Regions from separate parts of the Arhodomonas sp. SL1 genome, predicted to be linked through region 1. Evidence: predicted binding sites of a transcription regulator. Region 1 holds the regulator's gene; the other holds the start of a gene.

Region 1 (4,354 bases):
GTCGCTCGCCCCAGGCCCGGCGCCGCTCGGCCAGTGCCTCATTCCACAGCAGGCAATGGACCCAGCGTTGGCGCTCCAGGACAGCAAGCTGGGCCGTCGTGGGGTAAAGCCGGTATGTGACCTTGCGCTGGACCATACGAAAATTATACTTGGTTATTATGGATTCACAACCGCTAAAACGGCTCTATCATTGTACGTACCGGCTACAGTACCATTTGGTTATGGTCACCAAATACCGGTGCAAGTGCATCACGAAACCGATGCTTTCCCGATTGGAGGAGATCGCCCGCGCCACAACCGGAAAGTGGGAAGGCGAGGTGCTGGAGTTCAACGGCGAGCCGGATCATGTGCACCTGCTCCTGGAGTTGACGCCGCGCACTGCGCCGTCCGCGTTCGTGAACAATCTCAAGACCGTCACCTCCCGACTGATCCGCAAGGAGTACAAGGAACACTTGCAGCGCTACTACTGGCGCAAGCCGGTTTTCTGGTCTCGGAGTTACTGCATTATCAGCGTCGGCGGTGCGCCGCTCTCGGTGCTGAAGCACTACATCGAGCAACAGGAAGCGTCGGAGTGATCGCGCTTCGCGCCATGCGCCGCTTCACCACCCCCTAAGCCGCATAGCGGCTATAGGCGGAGCACTGCGGCGCGGATTGGTAGGGAACGACGCGGCGTTGACGCGGTCTGACGTCGTCGGCCCGAACGCAGGACAGAACCCACGGGAGGAGAATGGATGCCACGGGTATTGATAAGCACGCTCATCGCCATGCTGGTGTTGGGCGGCATTGCCGGCCTCTCCGGCAACGAGCGTCTCGACCAGGCCCTGGAACAGACCCGGGAACAATGGGTAGCGGCCCACACGCTGACCAGCGAGCCCTTGCGCCAGACGCTGATTGACGACCTTCGGTATCAGACGGGGCGGCTACTCACCCAGTACCCGGAGCACCCGGAGGTGCTGCGCTGGCACCGCCTGGTGGCCCAAGCCCAGCAGCAACGCTGGCACCGGCGAGGCGAGGACCTCAGCGGCTAAACCCTCCCGGGATCACGGGCGTGAGGTGGCGTCGGCCCCGGCGTCCTCGGGGAGCCGCGGGCCCGCGACGGCCTTTAGCTCCCGCACGTCCTCCAGGGACAGCTCCTTGCCGTGGCTCGCGATCCAGCCACGCTCCTGGAAGCGGCGGAACAGGCGGCTCATGGTCTCCGGCGCCACCCCTAGGTAGTTGCTGAGCTCGGAACGGGACATGGGCAACCGGAACCGCCACGGTGAGAGCCCGCGGCGGGCGAAGCGCTGGGACAGGCTCAGCAGCACGATGGCCAGCCGCTCCTCGGCGCTGCGATTGGCGAGCGCGTGGAGCATCTCGTGGTCGGCGAAGATCTCCTTGCTCATCAGGCGCAACAGCTGGTGCTGCAACCCGGGGATCCGTCCCGAGAGGTCCTCGAGGCGCTCGAAGGGGATCTCGCAGACCGTCGTGGTCTCCAGGGCCTGGGCCCCGCAGGGATGCCGGCCCTGGCTGATGGCGTCCAGTCCCACCACCTCCCCCGGCAGGTGGAAGCCCATGATCTGCTCTTCGCCCGACTCGGAGAGGGTATAGGTCTTCAGTGCCCCCGTGCGCACCACGAAGATGGCGCCGAAGGGATCCCCGGCCCGGTAGAGGTGATCGCTACGCCGGATCGGCCGGCGTGGCTGGACGATGCGGTCCAGGCGGTCCACATCCTCCGATTCCAGGCTGACCGGCAGGCATAGCTGCACCAGCCCGCAGTCATTGCAGGCGCTGCGCAGCCGCGATACCCGTAGGCCCTGGGAATTGGGCGGATCGCTCATCGTGAAGAACCCTGGGTGGTGGTCTTCCTTGTGCGCCCCAGCATACTCGATCCGCCCTGCAGCGGGTAAGGGGAAACCGGCCTCAGCCGAGCACCAACAGGACACCGTGGAGTATCGCCGCCGCCGGTATGGCGGCGATGACATCGTCGAGCATGATGCCCAGACCGCCATGGACATGGCGGTCCAGCCAACGGATAGGCCAGGGCTTGAGGATATCGAACACCCGGAACAGGACCACAGCCAGCACCAGGGCGAGGGGTGTGGAGGGGACGGCGATGAGGGTCACCGCGAGGCCCACGAACTCGTCCCACACGATGGCCGGGTGATCATGCACCCCTACCGCCCGGGCCGTGGCCCCGCAGACCCAACATCCCAGCAGGAAGGCGACGCCCACCGCCAACAGGTACAGCCCGAGCGGGAGCAGGCTGAGGCCCCAGACCAGCGGCAATGCCGCCAGCGTACCCACCGTGCCGGGGGCCCGGGGCGCCAGCCCGCTGCCGAAACCGAGGGCGAGAAACTGGCGCGGATCGCGCAGCCGGAAGGCGCCGGTCACCGGCCCCCTCCCCCTCCGTCAAAGTGCCGATACCCGCCCCGGGCCACCTTCATCGGCGCCCCGTCGGCATCGATGACGGTGACCTCCGCGCGCCCGGCCGCCACCCCACCGACGGGATGCACCGTCACGCCCGCCGCGTCGGCGGCACGGCGGACCGCCTCGCTCGCCGCCTCGGGTGCTGTGAATAGCAGTTCGTAGTCGTCGCCGCCGGCGAGGGCGTATTCCATCGCTCGCTCGCCGGCGCAGGCGGTGAGCGCAGGGGACAGCGGCAGGTCCGCGGCGCGGATGGTAAGCGCCACACCGCTGCGATGGGCGAGATGTCCGGCATCCGCCACCACCCCATCGGAGACATCCACCGCGGCGCTGGCCACACCGCGGAGCCCCCGGCCCAGGGCGACGCGGGGCTCCGGCCAGTGCAGCCGGCGCAGCAGCTGCGCCACCCCCGGGCCGTCCCGCACACTGGCCTGCCAGAGCGCCAGGCCGGCAGCGGCCTCGCCGGGCGCACCGGATACCCAGACCCAGTCACCGGGTCGGGCCCCATCCCGACGCAGGGCGTCCTCCCCTGCGTGGCCTGCCACAAACAGCGAGGCCACCAGTGATTCGCCGCGGGTGGTGTCACCGCCGATCAGCGCCAGTCCGTGCCGGGAGGCGAGCGCGTCCAGGCCCTCGCGGATCGCCGCCAGCCGCGTCTCGTCCACCGCCGGCAGGGTCAGGGCCAGCAGCGCCCAGGCCGGCTCCGCCCCCATGGCGGCCATGTCGCTCAGGTTCACTGCCAGGAGCTTGTGGCCGATGCTCGCCGCCGGCGCGTCAGCGGGAAAGTGCACGCCCTCGATGAGGGTGTCCACCGCCAGGGCCAGGGTAGCGCCACCGCAGTCCACCAGGGCGGCGTCATCGCCGTGACCCAGCCGGACGTCGGCCCGGGCAGCCCCCAGCCCGGCGAAGAAGCGCTCGATGAGCTGGAACTCCGAGAGGCTCATTCAGACTCCGGGCGGAACCACTCCGGGTAGAGGGTGGAGATGGCCTGACCGCCGGCACGCCAGCCGTGGCAGGTATCCAGCAGCACCGGCGTCTCGCTGCCCCGGTCCCGTGCCGGATAGATCATCTGGTAGGCGGTAGTGGCGATGGGCCGCAACAGCTCGAAGAGATGGGTGCAGCCCGCCGTCCGGCCGATGCGCTCGTTGACGGCCTTTATCCAACCGGGCCCTATCTGCACGCCCACCAGGGCGCGGTAGGCTTGCTCCGCGCCGGGGCAGTCCGGAAACGGTGTGGCGTCCATGCTGGCCGCCGCCTCACGGATGGTGAGGTCGTCGTCCAGGGCCACCCGTAGCGCCATGTCGTGGATGTGTTCACCAGGGGCGAGCTCGCCGCGGAATTGCAGCTCGAAGGGCTGTGTTTTGGTATCCACCAGCGCGGCCTCCACCTCCCAGAGGCCGTCCTCGCGGCGATAGCCGTCGAGGACGATCCGCCGTCGGTGCAGTCGGCGCCTGGGCCGGGGCTCGGGCAGGCTCATCGCTCACCTCCCCCACGGCCGCGTCGCAGCTCGGCGGCCCGCAGCTCGCTGGCGCGCCCGACCCGATCGAGGACGCCGTTGATGTAGCGGTGACTCTGCTCGGCACCGAAGGCCTTGGCCAGCTCCACCGCCTCGTTGACGACCACCCGATAGGGCACCTCCAGGCGCTCGAGGAGCTCATAGGTGCCCAGTCGCAGGATCGCCCGCTCCACCGGGTCCAGGGTCCGGAAGGGGCGGTCCAGCCAGGGCTCGATGGCCGCATCCAAGCGTGTGACGGTGGCGGGCACACCATGGAGCAGCACCGCGAAGTACTCCAGGTCGGTGCGACCCATGCGGTACTCCTCCAGGAACTGCTGCTCGATGGCGGCGAGGTCCTGGCCGGCCACCTGCCACTGGTACAGGGCCTGCAGCGCCCGGCGCCGGGCCCGGCTACGGCGTCGGTAATCCTGATGGTCGGGTGCGCTCATCCGCTCA
Region 2 (4,354 bases), on a different contig from region 1:
CCGCTGACGGTACCGCTATCCATGGCCCACCCTCACCGGCTCACCGCCGTGCCCAGCCCCTGGAGGTAGGCGATCACGGCATCCATTTCGGTCTTGCCCTCGAGTTGTGACGCGGCCTCATTGAGCTGCTCCTCGCTATACGGGACACCGAGGAGCCGCTTCTGCGAGCGCATCCGCGAGACCACCGCCTCCGGGTCCAACTCCCGTTCCGCCAACCACGGGTAGGCGGGCATATTGGACTCGGGCACCACGTCCCTAGGGTTCATCAGATGCGCGTAGTGCCAGTCATCGGAATACCGGCCACCGACGCGGGCCAGATCAGGGCCGGTGCGCTTGGACCCCCACTGGAAGGGACGGTCGTAGACGAACTCCCCCGCCACCGAATAGTGGCCGTAGCGTTCGGTCTCCGCGCGGAAGGGCCGGATCTGCTGGGAGTGACAGTTGTAGCAACCCTCACGCACGTAGACATCCCGACCCGCGAATTCCAGCGGCGGATCGGGTTCCACCCCCTCCACCGGCTCAGTGGTCTGGGAGGCGAACAGCAACGGCACGATCTCCACCAGGCCACCGATGCTCACCACGATGAAGATGAGCACCGCCATCAGCCCGACGTTTTTCTCGACTACCTCATGTGACATCGATGGTGCTCCTCAAGCGGTTTCCGGTGCCGGGCGTGTCGCTGCACGCTCGTGCGGGCGAACGGTCATCCACACGTTCCAGGCCATGATCAGCATGCCGGTAAGGAACAGCACGCCGCCGAGCAGACGCACCGCATAGTAGGGATAGGTAGCCTCGAGGGACTGCACGAAGCTGTAGGTAAGGGTGCCGTCCGGATTGGTCGCCCGCCACATCAGTCCCTGCATGACGCCCGCGATCCACATGGAGGCGATGTAGAGCACCACGCCGATGGTGGCGATCCAGAAATGGGCACCGATGGCCTTGATGCTATACATCTGCTCGCGCCCCCAGAGCTTGGGGATCAGCGCATACATGGATCCGATGGTGATGAACGCCACCCAGCCCAGCGCCCCCGAATGCACGTGGCCGATCGTCCAGTCGGTGTAGTGGGACAGCGCGTTCACCGTCTTGATGGACATCATCGGCCCCTCGAACGTGGACATGCCGTAGAACGATAGGGAGACGATGAGGAAGCGGATGATCGGGTCATCGCGGAGCTTATGCCACGCCCCGGACAACGTCATGATCCCGTTGATCATGCCGCCCCATGACGGCGCAAGCAGGATCAGCGAGAACACCATACCCAGCGACTGGGCCCATTCCGGCAGGGCCGTCCAGTGCAGATGGTGGGGGCCGGCCCACATGTACACCGAGATCAAGGCCCAGAAGTGCACCACCGAAAGCCGGTACGAATAGATCGGCCGCCCCGCCTGCTTGGGCACAAAGTAGTACATCATCCCGAGAAAGCCCGCGGTCAGGAAGAAGCCCACCGCGTTGTGCCCGTACCACCACTGCACCATCGCATCCACCGCACCGGAGTAGACCGGGTAGGACTTGGTCAGCGACACCGGGATGGCCAGATTATTCACCACGTGGAGCAGCGCGATGGTGATGATGAACGCGCCGTAGAACCAGTTGGCCACGTAGATATGCTTTTCCCGGCGCTTGAGGATGGTGCCGAAGAAGACCACCGCGTAGGCGACCCACACCAACGTGATTAGCACATCGATGGGCCACTCGAGCTCCGCATACTCCTTGCTCTGGGTAATCCCCAGCGGCAGGGTGATCGCGGCCGCCACGATGACCACCTGCCAGCCCCAGAAGGTGAATGCGGTCAGCGCGTCCGACAACAATCGCCTGCCACAGGTGCGCTGCACCACATAGTAGGAGGTGCCGATCAACGCGCTGCCCCCGAACGCGAAGATCACGGCATTGGTATGCAGGGGCCGCAAACGGCTAAAGGTCAGCCATGGCAAGTCGAAATTCAGTGCAGGCCAGTACATCTGGGCCGCGATGAACACGCCGACGAGCATGCCCACCACCCCCCATACCACCGTCGCGATGGCGAACTGGCGCACCACTTTGTCGTTGTAGGCCGGTGTCGCGTCCATAGATCGGATTTCCATCTCAAGTACGGATTGCGGATTAGTAGTTGTCGCGCTTGGCCCCGCCGTGCGAAGTGGCGGGCTCGCCTGTCCTGCGCGGCTCGACGAAACTACCCGAGCGCTGCATCATTATCGCGTAGACGCCGCCGGGGTTGTTGATTTGCATCAACTCGCTTAGGTCGCCACCGGGTGGCGCCCCGGAGCAACCACAAAAATAGCATAAACATATGCTTCTACGTAATAGTGGACGCGGGCCGTCCCCGGCGTGCCGCTGCGCCCGGAACACCATTGGAGGGAGAATGAAGCGCATCTGTGTCTACTGCGGGTCGCGCCCCGGCCACCACCCGGAGTTCCGTGAGGCCGCCTTCGCCCTGGGGGCCGCCCTCGCCCGGCAACGGGCGACCGTGGTATACGGCGGCGCCGCCGTCGGAATGATGGGCGCGGTGGCGGACGGTGCCCTAGACGCCGGCGGCGAGGTCATCGGCGTCATCCCCGAGAGCCTGCTCGCACGGGAGGTGGGCCATCGGGAGATCACCGACCTCGAGGTAGTGGACTCCATGCACCAGCGCAAGGCGCGCATGGCCGAGCTCTCGGACGCATTCATCGCCCTACCCGGCGGCCTGGGCACGCTGGAGGAGGTCTTCGAGATCCTCACCTGGGCACAGCTCGGCTTCCACCGTAAGCCCTGCGGGCTGCTCAACGTTGCCGGCTATTTCGATCACCTGGTGCGCTTCCTCGACGCCGCGGTGACGGCGGGCTTTCTGCCACGCTCCCACCGGGAGATGCTACTGGTCGGGGACGACCCGGACGGTTTGCTGGAGGGATTCGCCGCCTATCGACCACCACGTGTCACCCAGTGGATCGACGAGCGGAGCACCTAGGCGTCGCGTCGATGGTCCCTTCCACAAGCAGGCTCCGCGCGTACCTTGCCGAGGCCCGGGATCCCCATAACGCATACCGCCGGCTGGTGGTCCTTCCCCCGCCGGCAACACTCGCACCTACAGCGGCAGCCCTCGAGGCCCCGGCGATCGCGGTAACCAGTGCCACCGACCTGCCGGTGGGCAGCGTCCGGCCGGACGACGCCGGGGCCCTATTGGGGCATGAGTACCGCGACATTCTGATCGACGTCCGCGAAGGACTGGACCTGGACGCGCTGGCCGCGGCGGCGGGCGCGGTCCAAGGGGGCGGGTTGCTCTGCCTGCTGGTGCCAGCGCTCCCGGACTGGCCATCTCTCGCGGATCCGGGGCTGGCACGCTGGCTGTCCTGGCCGGCAGAGCCCGTCGATGCCGCCGGGCACTTCCGCCGCCGCTTGATCCGGCTGTTGCGTGAAGACGCCTCCGTGATGATCCACCCGGCGGCGCCTCCTCCGCTCCCTCCACCGCCGCCACCCACTGCACCAGCGGCGGATCCCCAATGCGCCACCCGGGATCAGGAGGCGGCGGTAGCGGCGGTCCTCGGCGTCGCATCCTCGCCTCGGCCGCACCCGTGCGTGATCACCGCGGACCGCGGACGGGGCAAGAGCGCTGCGTTGGGGATTGCCGCGGCACGCCTCGCCGCCAGCGGTTACGCCTCGATACTCGTCACCGCGCCCCGGCGTTCCGCCGCCACGACACTGCTGCGGCACGCGGGGGCGGACGTCACACCCGCGGTGCGTTTCCTTCCCGCCGACGAGCTCCTGCGCCATCACCACGACGCGCAGCTGCTGCTCGTGGATGAGGCGGCCGGGCTGTCCGGCCCCGTCCTGGAGGCCCTGCTCCAGCGCTACCAACGGGTGGCCTTCGCCACCACCATCCATGGCTACGAGGGCACCGGCCGCGGCTTCCGCCTCCGTTTCCGGGAGACACTGGAACGGATCGCCCCGGAATACACGGCGCTCCATTTGGCCACTCCGGTCCGATGGGCCACGGGTGATCCCCTGGAGGCATTCCTGTTCGAGGCCCTGCTCCTCGACGCCGAGCCGGCCACCGGCGTTACCACCCCGGATTCCCCACCACAGGTGGAACACGTGCGTGCCTCGGCCTTGGCCGCCGACGAGCGGGCGCTTCGCGAGCTCTTCGGGCTGCTTGTCGACGCGCACTACCAGACACGCCCGGAGGACCTGCGGCGCATGCTGGAGGCCCCGGAGGCGGCCATCTGGCGAATCGTCGACGGCGCAGGACACACGATCGCCGCGGGACTGACGCTGGAAGAGGGCGGGCTGCCGCGGGATCTTCAGGGCGCGATACTCCACGGCGAACGGCGCCTCCGAGGCCACCTCCTCCCCCAGTCGCTGGCCGCCCATGCCGGCCTGG

The links. Region 1 encodes FNR, which switches genes on or off when oxygen is low (the NO sensors DNR and NnrR bind a similar motif). Its sites were predicted from a motif close to TTGATNTANATCAA; they were not measured.
Region 2: ccoN (cytochrome-c oxidase, cbb3-type subunit I) is a predicted target of FNR. The motif match lies at 2,219-2,232, and genes of this name have one in related genera.

Annotation. Positions count from the first base shown of each region.
Region 1 is NZ_JBPODZ010000004.1:285,015-289,368, reverse strand. It holds partial or broken gene ACQ754_RS08485 (helix-turn-helix domain-containing protein) at 1-136, opposite strand, end outside; gene tnpA (IS200/IS605 family transposase) at 159-575, shown strand; gene ACQ754_RS08475 (hypothetical protein) at 732-1,028, shown strand; gene fnr (fumarate/nitrate reduction transcriptional regulator Fnr) at 1,041-1,817, opposite strand; gene ACQ754_RS08465 (phosphatidylglycerophosphatase A family protein) at 1,900-2,370, opposite strand; gene thiL (thiamine-phosphate kinase) at 2,367-3,347, opposite strand; gene ACQ754_RS08455 (DUF2889 domain-containing protein) at 3,344-3,880, opposite strand; gene nusB (transcription antitermination factor NusB) at 3,877-4,347, opposite strand; gene ribH (6,7-dimethyl-8-ribityllumazine synthase) at 4,352-4,354, opposite strand, start outside.
Region 2 is NZ_JBPODZ010000001.1:419,751-424,104, reverse strand. It holds gene ACQ754_RS01990 (cbb3-type cytochrome oxidase subunit 3) at 1-23, opposite strand, end outside; gene ccoO (cytochrome-c oxidase, cbb3-type subunit II) at 33-638, opposite strand; gene ccoN (cytochrome-c oxidase, cbb3-type subunit I) at 651-2,069, opposite strand; gene ACQ754_RS01975 (TIGR00730 family Rossman fold protein) at 2,363-2,944, shown strand; gene ACQ754_RS01970 (GNAT family N-acetyltransferase) at 2,956-4,354, shown strand, end outside.